Regions from separate parts of the Pseudomonas sp. LFM046 genome, predicted to be linked through region 2. Evidence: riboswitches for the same ligand, from Rfam matches in the RefSeq annotation. Region 2 holds a riboswitch; the other holds the start of a gene.
The links. Region 2 has a riboswitch for cobalamin ahead of cobG (precorrin-3B synthase). Riboswitches for the same ligand answer to the same signal wherever they lie in the genome.

Region 1 (9,376 bases), 1.2 Mb from region 2:
CAGGACGGGCTTGCCGGTACGCTGCTCCAGCCAGTCCAGGCCCGGCTTCAGCAGTGCGATATCGCCCCGGAAACGGTTGATGACGAAACCCTTCACCCGCGCCTGTTCGCTCGGCGACAGCAGCTCCAGGGTGCCCACCAGATGGGCGAAGACGCCGCCCCGGTCGATATCGGCGACCAGGATCACCGGGCAGTCCACGGCTTCGGCGAAGCCCATGTTGGCGATGTCGTTGGCCCGCAGGTTGATCTCGGCCGGGGAGCCCGCGCCCTCCACCATCACCACCGGGTAACGGGCGGACAGCCGCTGGTGGGACTCCAGCACGGCGGTCATCGCGACCTTCTTGTAATCGTGGTAGGCGGCGGCGTTCATGCTGGTGACGGCACGCCCGTGGATGATCACCTGCGCACCGATGTCGGTATTGGGCTTGAGCAGCACCGGGTTCATGTCGGTGTGGGGCGCCAGCCCGCAGGCCTGGGCCTGCACCGCCTGGGCACGGCCGATTTCGCCGCCGTCGGCGGTCACCGCGCTGTTCAGCGCCATGTTCTGCGGTTTGAAAGGCGCAACCGCCACGCCCTGGCGGCGCAGCCAGCGGCACAGGGCGGTCACCAGGGTGCTCTTGCCGGCGTCGGAGGTGGTGCCCTGCACCATCAGGGTGGTCATGGGAATTCCTTGGAGTAGTCGTTCAATGCCTGGCCCAGTCGCGCCCATCCGGCCTCGTCCGGCGGCAGGCCGAAACGCAGGCTGGCCGGTGTAGTGAACTGCCGGGTGAGAATGCCGCGGGCGGCAAGGAATTCGTGCAGGACGGCGGCATCGTCACGCACCAGCCGCTGGAACAGCGCCGTGCCGCCCGAAGGTGCAAACCCGCCGTCACGCAGCACGCGCTCCAGGCGCTGGCCGTCCCGCAGCAGCGCTTGCCGCTGGCGCATCTGGCCGGCTTCGTCTTCCAGCAGCGCCTTGGCCAGGACCCGTGCCGGGCCGCTCACCGTCCAGGGGCCGAGGAGTTCTTCCAGACGCTCCAGCAGCATCGCCTCGGCCAGCACGAAGCCCAGGCGGATGCCCGCCAGTCCGAAGAATTTGCCGAAGGAACGAAGCACCACCAGGCCCGGTAGCGGGCAGTGGCTCGCCAGGCTGTCTTCCGGTGTGCAGTCCATGAAGGCTTCGTCCACCAGCAGCCAGCCGCCCCGCTCCACCAGGCGTGCGCGCCAGGCCAGGAGGGTTTCCGGCGAAATGCGCTGGCCGGTGGGGTTATTGGGATTGACCACCAGCAGCACGTCGAAGTGTTCCAGCTCCCGTTCGGCGCGCTCGCTGTCCAGTTCCTCCAGCTCGTGGCCTTCACGGCGCCAGGCGTGGGCATGCTCGGCGTAGCACGGAGAAATCACGCCGATCCGGCTGCGACCACGCAGGCGCGGCAGGGCCTGGATCGCCGCCTGGGAGCCGGCCACCGGCAGCAGGCAATCGCAGCCGTAGTAACGCCATGCCGCCGCTTCCAGACCGTCGTCCCGTTCCGGCAGACGTGCCCAGGCGGAGGCCGGGATGGCCGGCAGGTCCCAGCCGTAGGGAGCGATGCCGGTGGAGAGGTCGAGCCAGTCCGCCTCGGCAATGCCATAGCGCTGCGCCGCCGCGCGCAGTCGTCCGCCGTGTTCAAGCAAGGAGCCAGCCTCCGAAGATCAACGCTACCAGCCAGAGCAGCACGCCCTGGCGCACCAGGTCCATGGCCCGGCCGATATCTTCGGCGCGGGCCGCCAGGCCTTCGCCCAGCACCGGGCGCTGGTGCAACTCGCCGTGGTAGACCGCCGGCCCGCCCAGCGCCACGCCCAGGGAACCGGCGCCAGCGGCCATGACCGGACCGGCGTTGGGGCTGTCCCATTGCGGGGCCTGGCGGCGCCAGCAGCGCAGGGCCAGCCGGGTCTTGCCCAGCAGGGCGTAGGTCAGGGCCACCAGTCGTGCGGGGATGTAGTTGAGGACGTCGTCGATGCGCGCCGCCGCCCAGCCGAAGCGCTCGAAACGCTCGTTACGGTAGCCCCACATGGCGTCCAGGGTGTTGGACAGGCGATAGAGCACCACGCCCGGTGCGCCGGCCACGGCGAACCAGAAGAGCGCGGCGAATACCGCGTCGCTGCCGTTCTCCAGCACCGACTCGGTGGCGGCGCGGGCCACGGCGGACTCGTCCAGCTCGCGGGTTTCGCGGCTGACCATGTAGCCCACGCGCCTGCGCGCTTCCGGCAGGTCGCCCGATTGCAGCGCATTGGCGACGGGCTCGGCGTGCTCGTTGAGGCTGCGCAGGCCGATGGCGGCGTAGAGGGCGACGACGCCCACCAGCCAGCCGATATAAGGCAGCTCGGACAGCAGCCAGGCGCCGACGGTCAGCGGGAGTACGGCCAGCACCCAGGCGCTGACGCCGTGGCTGCGCCAGCCACGGCCGCCGGGGTTGAATCGGCGTTCCAGGCGGTTGGCGAACTTGCCGAAGGCCACCAACGGGTGCCAGCCCTTCGGCTCGCCGAACAGGGCGTCCAGCGCTACGGCGCCGAGGGTGAGGAATCCCAGGCTCATGAGCGCTGCCCCCACTGGTTTTCGAAGACCAGATCGGCCAGCGAGCGCGGCTGCGCCCAGCCCTCCAGGGCCAGCATGGGCGCCGGATAGAACGCCGTGACCGGCCCCAGGCACAGCACCGCCAGAGGTTTGCTGCCTTCGGGCATGCCCAGCAGATCAGCCAGGGCCTGGGGCTCGAACAGCGACACCCAGCCCATGCCGAGGCCTTCGGCGCGGGCCGCCAGCCAGAGGTTCTGGATGGCGCAGGACAGCGAGGCCAGGTCCATTTCCGGCAGGGTGCGACGACCGAATACATGGGCCTCGCGGCCGTCCATCAGTGCCGCCACCAGCAGCTCGGCGCAGTCGAGGATGCCTTCCACCTTGAGTCGCATGAACTGGTCCGAGCGCTCGCCCAGGGCGTCGGCGGTGCGCACGCGCTCAGCTTCCACCAGCGCATGGATGTCCCGGCGCAGGTCCTTCGAGGTGATCCGCAGGAAACGCCAGGGCTGCATCAGGCCGACGCTGGGCGCCTGGTGGGCGGCCTCAAGCAGACGCGCCAGCAGTTCGGGCGCTACCTCGCCACCACTGAAGTGGCGCATGTCGCGACGCTCGGCGATGGCGCGGTAGACCGCCGCGCGCTGGTCAGGGTCGAAGGCGTGTTCGCTCATGGTCGGAACAGCTCCGCAGCCGCCCGGGGATTGGACGGCAGGTAGAAGTGGATATAAGAGGCGGTCAGGCGGCCGATGCGGAATACCGCTTCGGCCACCGGTTTGTCATTCGGGCAAAGGCCCCGGGCGATGGGCTCCAGGGGCGAATCCAGCAACGAGTGGTGGAAGGTGTGCCCGCGCAGGCTGCCTTCCGGCAGCCATGCTTCCTGCAGGGCCAGGGCAGCCAGCCGCTTCTGCATCGTCGCGCGGCCAGGCAGAAGGCCCAGCAATTCGGCGGATTCACCGCCCGCTTCGGTCAACGACTCCAGCAAATAGAGCATGCCGCCGCACTCGGCGAGGGTCGGCTTGCCGGCCTCGTGGTGGGCGCGAATGGCGTCGGCCATGGCGCGGTTGCCAGCGAGTTGCTTCAGGTGCAGCTCGGGGTAGCCGCCGGGCAGGTAAAGGCTGTCCACCTCGGGCAGTCGTTCGTCCGTCAGGGGCGAGAAGAACACCAGCTCGGCGCCCAGGCGCTGCAGCAGGTCCAGGTTCGCCTGATAGAGGAAGGCGAAGGAGGTGTCCCGCGCCACGCCGATGCGCACACCGGCCAGCCCGTCGCCGATGTATTGGGGCTCGGGGGCGGCGAAGCACACGGCAGGTGGCAGGGCCACTTCCGCGCTGGCGGCCAGGGCATCGGCGGCGGCATCCAGGCGGGCGTCCAAGTCCGCCAGTTCCTCGGCCTGCACCAGGCCCAGGTGGCGGCTGGGCAGTTCCACATCAGCGCTGCGCGGCAGGGAGCCGTACCAGCGAATCCAGTCCGGCAGGCTGTCGCGGATCAGGTCACTGTGGCGCTGGCTGCCGACACGGTTGCCGAGCACGCCGGCAAAAGGCAGGCCCGGCTGGTAGGTGGCCAGGCCCACGGCCAGGGCGCCGAAGGTCTGGGCCATGGCGGCGCCGTTGATCACGCCAAGGACCGGCACGCCGAAGTGACGGGCCAGGTCAGCGGCGGAGGGGGAGCCATCGAACAGGCCCATCACGCCTTCGATCAGGATCAGGTCGGCCTCTCCGGCCGCCTCCCAGAGCAGGCGGCGGCTTTCCGCCTCGCCCACCATCCACAGGTCCAGCTGGTAGACCGGCGCACCGGAAGCGCGGGCGAGGATCATCGGGTCGAGGAAGTCCGGGCCGCACTTGAACACCCGCACCCGCTTGCCCTGACGGGCGTGCAGGCGCGCCAGAGCGGCGGTGACAGTGGTCTTGCCCTGGCCGGAGGCGGGGGCGGCGATCAGCAGGGCCGGACAGTTTCTGGCTTGATCAGGCATGGATTGCCCTCTCCCCCGCCCTCTCCCTGAAGGGAGAGGGGGCAAAAGCAGCGGCGCGCGGCATCAGAACTCCACACCCTTCTGGGCTTTCACGCCGGACTTGAAGGCGTGCTTCACCAGGGACATCTCGGTGACGGTGTCGGCGGCCTCGATCAGGCCTTCAGGCGCGCCACGGCCGGTGGCGACCACGTGCTGATGCTCGGGGCGGGACTCGATGTCCTTGAGTACGGTTTCCAGGTCCAGGTAGCCGTGCTTGAGGGCGATGTTCAGCTCGTCCAGCACCACCAGGCCCACCTGCGGATCGTCCAGCAGGGTACGCGCCACGGCCCAGGCCTGTTGGGCCTTTTCGATATCACGCTGGCGATCCTGGGTGTCCCAGGTGTAGCCCTCGCCCATCACGTGGTAGCTGACTTCTTCGGGGAAGCGGCGGAAGAAAGCCTCCTCGCCGGTAGACATGCCCCCCTTGATGAACTGCACCACCCCGACCTTGAGGCCATGCCCCAGAGCGCGGGCCACCATGCCGAAGGCCGAGCTGCTCTTGCCCTTGCCGTTGCCGGTGTGCACCAGCAGCAGGCCGTATTCGTCCTGGGCCTGGGCGATCTTTTCGTCGATCACGGCCTTCTTGCGTTGCATGCGGGCCTTGTGGCGGGCATCGCGTTCGGCGGATTCGCTCATGGGAATTCCTCGGGGTCAAATGGCCTGGTAGCGGACGGAGAAGAACACTGCCTGTCCGGGCTGATTGAAGTCCAGTGCGGTTTCATAGTCGGCGTCCAGCAGGTTGGTCACCTTGGTCTGCAGGCGCCACTCCTCGGTCAGCCAGTACTCGCCGCGCAGGTCCACGGTGGCATAGCCGGCGAGGCGCTGATCATTTTCTATATCGTCGAAGCGCCGTCCTTCCGCGTGCAGGGTCGCGCCCACGCCGAAGCGGCCGATGCGGCGGTCCAGATCGAGGTTGAACACCTGCCGGGCCCGGCGCGGCAGCTCATTACCGTGATTGGCGTCGTTCGCTCGGTTCTCGGTATCGAGCAATGTCGCGTTGGCCTGCCAGTCCCAGCCCAGCCACTGGCTGCCCAGCACCAGCTCGAGGCCATCGATGCGCGCCTTGCCGATGTTGTTAGGGCTACCGAAGGGCCCGAGCCCTGAGTTCGCGTCATGGACGATCAGATCATCCACGTCGGTACGGAAGGCATTGGCCGACCAGCGTCCCCAGTCATGCTCGCCGGCCAGGCCGACTTCGAAGGTCTCGGAGGTTTCCGCATCCAGGTTGGGGTTGCCGTAGTCGGGGAAGTACAGCTCGTTGAACGTAGGCGCCTTGAACGCGGTGCCGTAGCTAAGACTGAAGCGCACGGCGTCGGTCAGGGCGTATCCCCAGGCGGCGCTGCCGGTGTCGTGGGTGCCGAACTGCTCGTTGTCGTCGCGGCGCAGGCTGAGTTGCCAGTCCTGGCGGCCAGCTTCGCCGAGGTACTGGGCGAACCAGCCCTTGTTCAGCCGTGAATCCTTGTCGAAGACGGTGGAGCTGCTGACTTCGTCCTGCTGCCAGTCGTAGCCCAGGGTCAGCACATGGCCTTCGGCCAGGGTCACGTCGTTCAGCCAGGAAGCCGAGTTCCGCTGGGAATCGAAGCGTGAGGAGAACTGCCCACCCGTTTCCTCGCGGCTAAGGTCCTCGCTCTGGCCTGCCTGCAAGGTCACATCCCAGGGCTCCAGCGGGCTGAAGCGAGCACGCCCGCCGATAAGCCGCTGCTCGTTGTCGGCGTTGGCGTTCCGCCCTCCCCCGGGATTGTACGGACTGACCAGGTCGTAGTCGTTGTGGGCCTTGACGCGCATCAGCGTGCCGTCGAGTTCCAGGCCATTGTCGAAGCGATAGCCGGCGCCCAGGCTGCCGGACAGGTTGCGGTAACCGTCGGCATCGGGCTCGTGGTAGCTGCTCCGTGCATTGAGAGCGTCGATGCCGTCGGTGTCCTGGCTGCTGAGGCCGAGGTTGTACCAGCCCTTGCCGTCGCCACCGGAAACACCGGCGCTGCCGTCATAGCTGTCGTGGGTGCCGTAACCGGCCGAGAACCAGGGCTTGGCGCCGTCCTGCCCGCCCTTGCGGGTGAAAATCTGGATCACGCCGCCGATGGCTTCCGAGCCGTAGAGGCTCGACCGGGGGCCGCGAACGACCTCGATGCGCTCGATCAACTCGACCGGCAGGTCCTGGAACGCGGTAAGGCCATTGCTGACCGACCCCACCTTGACGCCGTCGATCAGCACCAGCACGTGATCGGATTCCGTCCCGCGAATGGACACCGTGGTCTGCTTCCCCGGACCACCGTTATTGCTGACGGTCACGCCCGGCACCTTGCGCAGCAGCTCGGGCACGGAACGGGCCTGGCTGAGTTCGATCTCTTCGCGGTCGATCACGGTGGTCGCCGCCAGGCTGGCACGTACCGGATGTTCGCTGCGAGTGGCGGTGACCACCTGCTCGTCGAGGGTCAGGGCCGCAGCGGCCAGGTTGGAGGAAAGGGCTGAAGTGCCAAGCAGCGCAAACGCCGCTGGCCCGATGAAAGGCTTGCGAATCAAAGTCTGGATCTCCGTCGTGCCACCCGCGCGACATCTGTGGGAACTGCACGCGGAAGGCTCCGCGTGCGCTGAACGCGCCAGGCCGGTCTCCGGGCTTGCGAGTGGAGCTTCGCTCCCTTGCCGCGCCTTCCCATGCCTGGGCACAGTGGCCGATTGCGGCTTTCTACTCGCCTACCGTTGCGGGGGCAGCGCCGGATTCTTCTGAGGAATGGACCGGCTTCCCTGTTTCACCCCTTCGACATGAGCCAAGGGGCACCTGAGGCAGCGGCGAAGGTTAGAGGGTCGGAGAGAGAGCGTCAAACCCGACAGACGGAGCGGGCTCAGCGCCATCCGTGGGTTGGTGCGGAGCGAAGCGAAACCCAGGGTCCGGTTGATGGGTTTCGCTTCGCTCTACTGCATCCTATGTGTTGGTCGCCAGCAGCGCGGCCATCACTTCCCCTGCCGCGCCTTGCAGGCAGAGGTCGGCTCGCGCACTGAGGGGCGTGGGCTGAGGATTGATCTCCACCACGAAGGCGCCGTGGCGCTTGGCCAGAAAGGGCAGCTCGGCCGCCGGGTAGACCAGGCTGGATGTGCCGATGCTGAGGAAGAGGTCGGTGTGCTGGCTGGCCTCGGCGGCAGCTCCCAGCACTGTCTCGGGAAGGCTTTCGCCGAACCAGACCACCGCCGGGCGCATCCGGCCACCGCAACGACAGCGCGGGATGGTCCGCACGTCATCGGGCCAATCGCCGCCATCCCGCCGGCAGGCAAAGCATTTCAAGTGGTGGATATTGCCGTGCAGTTCCAGCGGCGCGGAGCTTCCGGCGCGCTGATGCAGGCCGTCGACGTTCTGGGTGATCAGCGTCACCCGTGGCAGACGCCGTTCAAGCTCGGCGATGGCCAGATGCGCCGCATTGGGCTCGGCAGCCAGGCATTTCTCGCGGCGCCAGGCGTACCAGTCCCAGACGGTCTGCGGATCAGCATGGAAGCCTTCGGGGCTGGCCAGCTGTTCGGGGCGGTACTTGGCCCAGAGGCCGGTCTGAGCATCGCGAAAGGTAGGGATGCCGCTTTCGGCGGAAACGCCGGCACCGGTGAAGATCACCAAATGGCGGACCTGCTGCAGGTGCCGGATCAGGTCGTCGGGGATGGGCGTCATTCAGTGCCTCGGGGTGAAGCCTGCCGGCTTGGCAGCCAGCCAGTCGACGAAGGTACGCAGGCGCTCATCGCCCAGCAGGGACTCGCGGCTGTTGAAGTTCAGGGCCAGTTCCTTCTCGCTGAACAGCTTGTGGATCTGGTTGTGGCAAGGCCGGCAGACCCAGAGGGTGGCGGTGATGCGCTCGCCCTTGGCGAACCGCTTCTGCACGTAGGGTTTGTCGTGCAGGGCCTTGGGGATCAGGTGATGACGAGTCAGCGCGGCGGCGCGGCGGCAGAGTTCGCAGGCGTCAGGCTGGGGCGGGAGACGGATGGGTTCCGGCATGGTGGTCGGGATGTCGCCCAGGCGTCAGCGCTTGCGGCAGAGAGTCAGGCCATCGCCCACCGGCAGCAGCGACAGGTCAACGCGGTCGTCGTCCTTCAGTGCACGGTTCAGGGCCTGGATGGCGCGGGTGTCTTCGGAATCCGGATCAGCCTCCAGAACCCGACCGCTCCAGAGCACGTTGTCGAAGAGGATAAGCCCACCTCGACGCGCCAGGCGAAGGGCTTCTTCCAGATAGGCGGGGTAGTTGGCCTTGTCGGCGTCGATGAAGATCAGGTCGAAGCTGTCCGCCTCCAGCCCTGGCAAGGTATCCAGCGCCGGCGCCAGGCGCAGTTCGATCCGCTCGCAAAGGCCGGCTTCCTGCCAATAGCGGCGGGCGATGGCATTGTAGTCGCCAGGAAGGTCGCAGCAGACCATCCGACCGTCTTCCGGCAGTTGGGCGGCCATGCACAGCGCGCTGTAGCCGGTGAAGGTGCCCACTTCGAGGATGCGCCGCGCGCCGATGAGCTTGACCAGCAGCGCCATGAACTGCCCCTGCTCCGGGGCGATCTGCCAGCGGCCCATGGGCAGGGCCAGGGTTTCCGCCCGCAAGCGCGCCAAGAGTGGCGCCTCCCGCAGCGAAACATCGAGGAGGTAGCCGTAAAGGGCGTCGTCGAGGTTCAGCGTGCGGTTGGTCATGGGGTGCCTCAGGGGGTGCGCGCCAGGCTTGGATCGAAGATTACTCGCTTGGCGCTCAGGTAGCTTCTCTGCCAGTAGCTGTTCGACAGACTGTCCAGCCGCACCGTTCCACCGGTACGCGGCGCATGGACGAAGCGACCCTCCCCCACATAGATGCCGGCATGGCTGACCTGCCCGCCGCCATTGGTGGCGAAGAA
Region 2 (9,376 bases):
TGGCCAGGGCTTCGCTGACGCCGCCCAGCAGGAGGATGCGCTTCATGGCTGTTCCACCGCTTCGCCGACGATATTCCCCTGACGGTCGATGGCGAAGACCTCCAGCGTCACGCTGGCCGGCACCGTCTTGCGGGCGAAAGCCAGGGCGTGGGCGCAGACCGCATTGCCCAGCGGAATGCCCGCGTCATGGGCCATGACCAGCGCCAGCTGGCTGGTATTGGCGCCGCGCATGGCCTCCTGCAACTCGGTGCTGGCTCCCAGTTCGGCAGCCCATTGCGCCAGCAGCGGCAGATCGATACTGGAGCTGCGGCTGTGCAGGTCCAGATGGCCGGCGGCGAGTTTGCTGATCTTGCCGAAGCCACCGCACAGGCTGAGTTTTTCCACAGGCGCCTTGCGCAGGTGCTTGAGTACAGCGCCGGCGAAGTCGCCCATCTCGATCAGGGCCGTGTCATCCAGGTGATAGCGACGGCGCATGGCGTCCTCGCTGGCGTTGCCGGTGCAGGCCGCGAGATGGGTGAAACCGTTGGCGCGGGCGACATCGATGCCCTGATGGATGGAAGCGATGTACGCCGAGCAGGAGAAGGGCCGGACGATACCGGTGGTGCCAAGGATGGAAAGCCCGCCGAGGATGCCCAGGCGCGGGTTCATGGTCTTCAGCGCCAGCTCCTCGCCGCCCTGCACGCAGAGGGTCACCTCGAAGCCGCCGGCGTAGCCCTGCTCCGCCGCGAGTTGGGTCAGGTGGCCCGTCATCATCTGCCGGGGCACCGGGTTGATGGCGGGCTCGCCGACAGCCAGGGTCAGGCCCGGCTTGGTGACGGTGCCGACGCCGGGGCCAGCGTGGAAACGCACGCCGGGTTCGGCCGCCAAGCGCACCTGGGCGTAGATCAGCGCGCCGTGGGTCACGTCCGGGTCGTCGCCGGCATCCTTGAGGGTTCCGGCTTCGGCACCACCCTCGATCAGGCGGCAGAACTCCAGGCGCATCAGCACCTGCTGGCCCTTGGGCAGGGTGATCTCGACCGCATCCGTCGCCTCGCCCCCCAGCAACAGGCGCGCTGCCGCCAGGCTGGTGGCGGTGGCGCAGCTGCCGGTGGTGTAGCCGCTGCGCAGGGGGGCGGGTTGTTCGGGGGTTTCGTCACGCATGGGGCACGCTCGGTTCAGTCCTCTCGCCCCTTTGGAGGAGAGGGGGGTGGCCATCGCACGAAAGCTCGGCAAAGCCCCTCCCGCCCGGCCCCTCTCCCGCAAGCGCGAGAGGGGATACAAGCGGTGAGTTCGTCACGGCTTCACCACTTCGAGCAGGGTAATCGGCAACGCCGAGCGCCAGGTATCGAAGCCGCCCAGCGGCTGGGCCTGGGCAATGGCGATGCGGGTGAGTTCGCCGCCCTGGCGTTCGCGGAAGGCCACCAGCGTGGCTTCGCTCTGCAGGGTCACGGCGTTGGCGATCAGGCGTCCGCCGGGTTTCAACTGCTCCCAGCAGGTGTCCAGCACACCGGGCTCGGTGACGCCGCCGCCGATGAAGATGGCATCCGGCGCGGGCAGGCCGTCGAGCGCTGCCGGAGCCTGGCCGGCCACCAGTTGCAGGCCGGGCACGCCGAGGGCATCGCGGTTGTGACGAATATGGTCCTGTCGGCCCTCGTTGGCTTCGATCGCGATGGCGCGGCAGCTCGGGTGCGCGCGCATCCATTCGATGCCGATTGAGCCGCAACCGGCGCCCACATCCCAAAGCAGCTCACCGGGACGCGGCGCCAGCCTCGCCAGGGTGATGGCGCGGACATCACGCTTGGTGAGTTGGCCGTCGTGGCGGTAGGCATCGTCTGGCAGCCCGGTGGTCAGTGGCAACGAGCGAACGCCCTCCTCCGCCCGGCATTCGATGGCCACGAGATTAAGCGCGGCGGCGTCGACAAGGGACCAGTCGCTGGCGATGCCGTCGATGCGCCGTTCCCGCTCGCCGCCCAGGTGCTCCAGCACGGTGATCCGGCTTCGGCCGAAGCCCCGCTCCATCAGCAGCGCGGCAATGGCGGCCGGACTGTCGCCGTCGTTGCTCAACACCAGCAGTCGGGCGCCGTCGTGGAGATAGGCGTTGAGTGCCGCCAGGGGCCGCGCCACCACGGAGAGCTGGGTCGCGTCCTGCAGCGGCCAGCCCAGGCGAGCGGCGGCCAGGGAACAGGACGAAGGCGCCGGAATCACGTGCATTTCCTCCACCGCCACCTGCCGCGCCAGGCTGGCACCGACGCCGAAGAACATGGGGTCACCGCTGGCCAGAACGCAGACCGGCGTCCCGCTCTTTTCCAGCACCGGCACCACTGAGAATGGGCTCGGCCACGGCGTGCGCCGGGCACGAATGCAGTGCGGCAGCAGGTCGAGCTGGCGCGGGCTGCCGACCACTTCGGCGGCTTCCAGCAATGCACGGCGCGCGGCCTTGCCAAGGCCCGCATAGCCGTCTTCGCCAATTCCCACCACTGTCAGCCAGGGCTGCATCTGCTGTCCTCGATCTCTGAAAACGCCAAGGCCATTCGGCTTCCGACAGGCAGCCTTTTCATCGGTCCGGGCAAAGCGGGCATAATAGCGCCCTTCATCGGTCGCTGGCGCTCACCTGACGAGCCCCAGCCTAAGAGGGAACACGGCCGAGCCGTGGCTGCCCCCGCAACTGTAAGCAGCGAGTCCATGCATTCGGGTCACTGGGGCAACCTGGGAAGACCGCAGAGGATGACGACCTGCCAGCCAGGAGACCTGCCGGTGGAACCAGTCGCGTGTGTACGCATCGAGCGGGGTGTATCGGTGCAACGTTGTCCCTAACTTAGGGAACCGGGTCGCCGCGACGCCAACCATGGTGACCTGAGTGAAGCACGCCCAGCCCACATCTTCGTCCGTCCGCCCCTCGGCCTGTCCCGGGCTGTTGCGCATCGTCCCGGCGAAAGACGGTGGCATCTGCCGCATCAAGCTGCCCTGCGGCCGGCTGACGTCTGGCCAGGCCCGCGCCGTGGCGGCGGCCGCCAGCGAGCATGCCGGCGGCGTGATCGAGGCCACCAATCGTTCCAACCTGCAGATTCGCGGTGTGAAGGCCGGCACCGAGCAGTCGCTGATCGATGCCCTGCTGGCCGCCGGACTGGGCGCCGGTTCCCCCGGCGCCGACGACGTGCGCAACCTGATGGTCAGCCCCCTGGCCGGGCTCGATCCCCGCGCCGCGGTGGATGTCTCGCCGCTGGCCGACCAGATCCTCGCGCTGCTGCAAGGCAAGCCACACTTCCACGCCCTGTCGCCCAAGTTCGCCCTGCTGCTGGATGGCGGCGAGTCCATGGCGATGCTGGACCACCCCCACGATATCTGGCTGGCCGCCATGGGCCGGGGCGAAGACGCGCTGTTCGCCTTCGGCCTGGCGGGCTGCCCGCCACAATCGGCAGACGATGTGCCTGCGCTGGCTGCCGTGCCCCGCACCCAGGTTCCGGCGCTGGTGGAGGCCCTGCTCGATCTGTTCCTCGACCTGGCGACGCCGGAGCAGACGCGCATGCGCCACGTACTGGAACACCGTCCGTCAGGCGACCTGTTGCTACGCCTGCAGCAGCGTCTGGACAGGCCCCTGCTGCCCGCCGGCGACTGGCATCGCCCTGCCCCGCAGCCCTTCGCCCACCTGGGTATTCGCTATAGCCAGCACGTCGGCGGCGCGCCGGTCCTGGGTCGACTGGACCCCACGCAGCTCCATGCCCTGGCAGACCTCGCCGATGCCCAGGGCGACGGCAGCCTGCGCCTGACGCCCTGGCAATCCGTGCTGCTGCCCAATGCCCGCGGCCCCGAGGCAGTGCTGTACGAGATGCGCCAAATGGGGCTGGTCACCGACGCCCGCGAGCCGCTGGCACGTCTGATCGCCTGCACCGGCTCCGCCGGCTGCGCCAAAGGCCTGGCCGACACCAAGGCCGATGGTCTGGCCCTGGCACCGCTGCTACCCCCCGGCGCCCACGTCCACCTCAGCGGCTGTCCGCGCTCCTGCGCCGCCGCCCATGTGGCGCCCTTTACCCTGCTGGCGACCGGCCCCGGCCGCTACGACCTTTACCAGCGCGGCGGCACCGGCTTCGGCCAACAGCTGGCGCGCGAGATCAGCATCCAAGAGGCCGGTGAACGCCTGGCCGCCTCTCCTGACACCTGGAGTTCCACCCCATGATCGAGTACATCCGCGATGGTCAGGAGATCTATCGCAACTCCTTCTCCATCATCCGCGCCGAAGCCAACCTTGCCGGCATTCCCGCCGACCTGGAAAAGCTCGCGGTGCGGGTGATCCACGCCTGCGGCATGGTCGATGTGGTGGAGGACCTGCGCTTCTCCCCCGACGCCGGTGCTGCTGGCCGTGCGGCCATCGCCGCTGGCGCACCGATCCTCTGCGATGCACGCATGGTGGCCGAAGGCATTACCCGCGCCCGCCTGCCTGCGAACAACAAGGTGGTCTGCACCCTCAACGATCCCGGCGTACCGGAGCTTGCGCGTGAACGGGGCAACACCCGCTCGGCGGTAGCCCTGGAGCACTGGCGCGAGCACCTGGAAGGCAGCGTGGTGGTGATCGGCAATGCGCCCACCGCGCTGTTCTACCTGCTGGAAATGCTCGATGCCGGCGCCCCGAAGCCGGCCCTGATCCTCGGCTTCCCGGTGGGCTTCGTCGGTGCGGCGGAATCCAAGGACATGCTCGCCGCCGATAGCCGCGGCGTGCCCTATGTGATCGTGCGCGGCCGTCGCGGCGGCAGCGCCATGGCGGCCGCGGCGGTCAACGCCCTGGCCACGGAGGTGGAATGATGGAACGCAAGGGACGGTTGATTGGTTTGGGCGTGGGCCCCGGCGATCCGGAACTGATTACGGTGAAGGCCCTGCGCCTGCTGCAATCGGCGCCGGTGGTGGGCTATTTCGTGGCCAAGGCGAAGGCCAGCCAGGGCCAAGGCGGCAACGCCTTCGGCATCATCGAGCAGCACCTGACCGATGCCCAGCAGCGCATGCCGCTGGTCTATCCGGTGACCACCGAAAAGCTGGAGCCGCCGCTGTCCTACGAGACCGTCATCAGCGACTTCTACGACACCGCCGCCGAACAGGTTGCCCGGCACCTGGACGCTGGCCGCGACGTGGCGGTGATCTGTGAAGGCGACCCCTTCTTCTACGGCTCCTACATGTACCTGCATGACCGCCTGGCCGGCCGCTATGAGGTGGACGTGGTGCCCGGCGTCTGCTCCATGCTGGGCAGCGCGGCGGTGCTCGGCGTACCGCTGGTGTATCGCAACCAGAGCCTGTCGGTGCTCTCCGGTGTACTGCCGGAAGACGAATTGAAAACGCGCCTCGCGGACGCCGAAGCCGCCGTGGTGATGAAGCTCGGGCGCAACTTCGACAAGGTGCGTCGCGTGCTCCAGGACCTCGGCATCGCCGACCGCGCCCACTATGTGGAACGCGCCACCATGGCCAACCAGCGCATCGTGCCGCTGGACGAGGTGGACCCCATGGCCTCGCCCTACTTCTCGATGATCGTCATCCCCGGCCAGAAGTGGAGAGGCTGATGGCGCCTGACAGGACTCTCCCCGTAGGGTGCGCCGTGCGCACCACTTCCCCATGGTGCGCACGGCGCACCCTACCCTTGGTACCTCGCCATGCCTAACGCCCCGGCCATCGTCCTGCTCGGCAACACCGGCCTGCCCGTCGCGAGGCGCATCCAGGCGTTTTATCCACAGGCGCGCGTCCTCGGCCTGGCCGGGCGTGTCGAAGGTGCAGATGAGGCCTACGCCGAGTTCGGCGACACCCTGCGCGAGCTGTACCGAAGCGATACGCCGATCATCGCCCTGTGCGCGGCCGGTATCGTCATCCGCACCCTGGCGCCGCTGCTGGCGAGCAAGGGCGCCGAACCGCCGGTATTGGTGGTGGCCGAGGACGGCAGCGCCGTGGTGCCGCTGCTGGGCGGCCTGGGCGGGGTCAATCGCATGGCGCGGGAGATCGCCGCCCTATTTGCGGTGGCGCCAGCCATCACCACCAGCGGTGAGCTGCGTTTCGGCACCTGTCTGCTGGACCCACCGGCGGGTTATGCCCTCGCCGATATCGAGCAGGGCAAGCGCTTCGTCTCGGATCTTCTGGGCGGCGAGGCGGTTCGCGTGGAGGGCGTGGCCCCCTGGCTGGACGAGGCTCGCCTGCCGCTGGCCAAGGAGGCCAGGCGAGTTATCCACATCACCGCCGAAGCGCGCACGGCGCAGCGCGATGAACTGCTGATCCACCCTCGCGTCGCCGTGGCGCGAATCGACGGCGAAGCCAGTGCCGAAGCCCTGCGACGAGCGCTGGAAGCTGCCGGTCTCGCGCCGCTGTCCCTGGCCTGCCTGGTGGCGGATCGCGAACGCATGGTCGACGCCGAACTGGCAGCGACCGCCGCCGAACTCGGCGTGCCACTGCGGTTCATCACCGACGAGACTGCCTTGCCGCCCTTGCGCCAGATGGGAGCCGGCATCCGCCTCTATCTGGCTGCCGAGCCCCTGGACCCATCCCGGCTCGGCCAGCCGCGCGGTCGCCTGACGGTGGTCGGCCTGGGCCCCGGCGCCGCCGAATTCATGGTGCCCGCCGCACGCCAGGCGCTGGACGAAGCCGAGGATCTGCTGGGCTACGAAACCTACATCCGCATGGCCGGGCCGTTGCGTCCCGACCAGGTGGCGCACTGCACCGATAATCGCGAAGAGTTGCAACGGGCCCGCCATGCCTTCGAGTTGGCCGCCAGCGGCCGGCGTGTGGTGGTGGTGTCGTCGGGCGACCCCGGCGTGTTCGCCATGGCTGCCGCCGTGCTGGAGGCCCTGGATGAATGCCGCGTACCGGAATGGCAGCAGGTGGAGCTGCAGGTGTTCCCCGGCGTCTCCGCCGCACTGGCCACCGCAGCCAAGGCCGGCGCGCCGCTGGGCCACGATTTCTGCCTGCTGTCGCTCTCGGACAACCTCAAGCCGTGGGAGGTGATCGAGCAGCGCCTAGACCACGCGGCCGCTGCCGACCTGGCCATGGCGTTCTACAACCCGATCTCCAAGGCACGCCCCTGGCAACTGGGCCGCGCCCTGGAAATCGTCGCCCGCCACCGCCGCCCGGAAACGGTGGTGGTGCTGGGCCGCGACATCGGCCGCCCGGCGGAGAAGCTGACCCTCACCAGCCTGGGCGAGCTGCGCCCCGAGCAAGTGGATATGCGCACGCTGGTGATCATCGGCTCGTCGCTGACTCGTCGGGTGCCGAAAGGGAACGGCGAGGACTGGGTCTACACGCCGCGCTGGTATCGCTAGCGCTCTGGCTCGGCCGCAGGTTGGCGCTGAGCGCAGCGAAGCCCAACGATCCGGGTCCCTCGATACACCGTGACGTTGGGCTTCATTCTTCAGCCCAACCTACGGGCTGCGAAGCTGCAGCTCAAATGCGTGGGGGGCTGGTCAGACCACCGGGGTCAGCACTTCGCCCTCGTCGAGGAAGGCCCGCAGGTTGGCAAACACCAGTTCTTCCATCTGCAGGCGGGTATCCAGGGTGCCGCTGCCGATGTGCGGCGCCAGCACCACGTTGTCCAGCGTCAGCAGGGCTTCAGGCACGCTTGGCTCGGCCTGGAACACGTCCAGGCCGGCACCGCCCAGGCGCCCTTCCGTCAGCGCCGACACCAGGGCCTGTTCGTCCACCACCGAACCACGGGCGACGTTGATCAGGATGCCCTCCGGGCCGAGGGCGTCGAGCACCGGTGCCGAAATCAGGTGATGAGTGGCCGCGCCGCCCGGGCAGGTCAGCACCAGGAAATCGGCCCAGCGCGCCAACGCCGGCAGGTCCGGCTCGAAGCCGTATGAGCTGTCGGCATCCGGGCGGCGGTTGTGGTAGCGCACCTGCATATCGAAACCGCTGGCGCGACGGGCCACGTCCTTGCCGATGCGGCCGAGGCCGACGATGCCCAGGCGCTTGCCGCTGACCTTGCGCGCCAATGGGAAGTTGCCGGCGGGCCAGAGCCCTGCGCGGACGAAGCGGTCGGCCGCGCTGATGCGCCGGGAACAATCGATCAGCAGCCCCATGGCCAGGTCGGCCACGCAGTCGTTCAGCACGTCCGGCGTGGAGCTGACCTGAATGCCGCGCTCGCGGGCCAGGTCGACGGCGATGGCGTCGTAGCCGACGCCGAAGCTGCAGATGGCACGCACATTGGGCATGCGCGCCAACATGGCGGCGGAGTAGCCGAAGCGCGCCGAGGTCACGACGACATCGAACTGGCCGCCGTGCTCGTCGAGGTAGGCCAGGGCATCACCCTGCCGCCACAGCTGCACCACCTCGTGCTCGTCGGCCAGGCGCTGGTTGAAGCGCTCGGTCAACGGGCCGATGTGAAGGACCTTGGGTGCCATCCTGGTGTTCCTCGAATGATTGGCCGGCTCAGGTTACAGGGGCCGGGTTGAACAGCGTGAGGTCGTTGTGCAGCCGGTGCTTCTCCGCCCAGGTGTGCGCCTTGCCGCTGGCCACATCGAGGTAGTAGCGGAACAGCTCCCAGCCCAGCTCTTCGAGGGTGATACGGCCGGAAGTGATGCGCCCGGCGTCGACGTCGATCAGGTCGGGCCAGCGTTCGGCCAGTTGGGTGCGGGTGGAGACCTTGATCACCGGGACCACGGCCAGGCCATAGGGCGTACCGCGTCCGGTGGTGAAGACATGGAGATTCATGCCCGCCGCCAGTTGCAGGGTGCCGCAGATGAAGTCGCTGGCCGGGGTGGCGCAATACTGCAGGCCCTTGCCACGCACGCGCTCGCCGGGAGCGACCACGCCGTTGATGGCGCTGTTGCCCGATTTGGCGATGGAGCCCATGGCCTTTTCGACGATGTTGTTCAGCCCGCCCTTCTTGTTGCCGGGGGTGGTGTTGGCGCTGCGGTCGGCCATGCCACGGGCGAGGTAGCGGTCGTACCAGTCCATCTCCCGCACCAGCGCCCGGGCCACTTCCGGAGTGGCGGCGCGCGGGGTGAGCAGATGGATGCCGTCACGCACCTCGGTGTTCTCGGAAAACATCACGGTGGCGCCAGCCCGCACCAGCAGGTCGGCGGCCACGCCCAGGGCCGGGTTGGCGGTGACGCCGGAAAAGGCGTCGCTGCCGCCGCACTGCATGCCCAGCACCAGCTCGGAAGCCGGGCAGGTTTCCCGGCGGCGCTGGTCGAGGACCTGCAGGCGGTCCTCGATCATGCCCATGATCTGCTCGACCATGCCGGCAAAGCCGCTGGCTGAATCCTGCAGGCGGAACAGCCAGGCTTCCTCGTCCTGGCCAGCGGTGAGTTCGTCCCCTGGCATCAGTTGCTCGGCCTGGAGTTTCTCGCAACCGAGGCCGATCACCAGCGCCTGGCCGCCGAGGTTAGGGTTGCGCGCGATGTTGTGCAGGGTGCGAATCGGGATCACCGCA

Region 1: it holds a riboswitch for cobalamin, as region 2 does, so the genes downstream of both, btuB (TonB-dependent vitamin B12 receptor) here and cobG (precorrin-3B synthase) in region 2, are expected to answer to the same signal.

What each region holds. Positions count from the first base shown of each region.
Region 1 covers NZ_JYKO02000001.1:1,658,377-1,667,752, reverse strand. Annotated here, with positions in the region: gene TQ98_RS07845 (cobyric acid synthase) at 1-660, opposite strand, end outside; gene cobD (threonine-phosphate decarboxylase CobD) at 657-1,649, opposite strand; gene cbiB (adenosylcobinamide-phosphate synthase CbiB) at 1,642-2,550, opposite strand; gene bluB (5,6-dimethylbenzimidazole synthase) at 2,547-3,197, opposite strand; gene TQ98_RS07825 (cobyrinate a,c-diamide synthase) at 3,194-4,492, opposite strand; gene cobO (cob(I)yrinic acid a,c-diamide adenosyltransferase) at 4,556-5,167, opposite strand; gene btuB (TonB-dependent vitamin B12 receptor) at 5,183-7,048, opposite strand; cobalamin riboswitch at 7,114-7,326, opposite strand; gene TQ98_RS07810 (NAD-dependent deacylase) at 7,452-8,183, opposite strand; gene TQ98_RS07805 (hypothetical protein) at 8,184-8,504, opposite strand; gene TQ98_RS07800 (class I SAM-dependent methyltransferase) at 8,529-9,179, opposite strand; gene TQ98_RS07795 (C40 family peptidase) at 9,188-9,376, opposite strand, start outside.
Region 2 covers NZ_JYKO02000001.1:503,548-512,923, reverse strand. Annotated here, with positions in the region: gene TQ98_RS02430 (cobalt-precorrin-6A reductase) at 1-46, opposite strand, end outside; gene TQ98_RS02425 (cobalt-precorrin-5B (C(1))-methyltransferase) at 43-1,140, opposite strand; gene TQ98_RS02420 (bifunctional cobalt-precorrin-7 (C(5))-methyltransferase/cobalt-precorrin-6B (C(15))-methyltransferase) at 1,273-2,475, opposite strand; cobalamin riboswitch at 2,557-2,750, shown strand; gene cobG (precorrin-3B synthase) at 2,837-4,153, shown strand; gene TQ98_RS02410 (precorrin-8X methylmutase) at 4,150-4,776, shown strand; gene TQ98_RS02405 (precorrin-2 C(20)-methyltransferase) at 4,773-5,522, shown strand; gene cobJ (precorrin-3B C(17)-methyltransferase) at 5,613-7,262, shown strand; gene TQ98_RS02395 (2-hydroxyacid dehydrogenase) at 7,404-8,342, opposite strand; gene garD (galactarate dehydratase) at 8,371-9,376, opposite strand, start outside.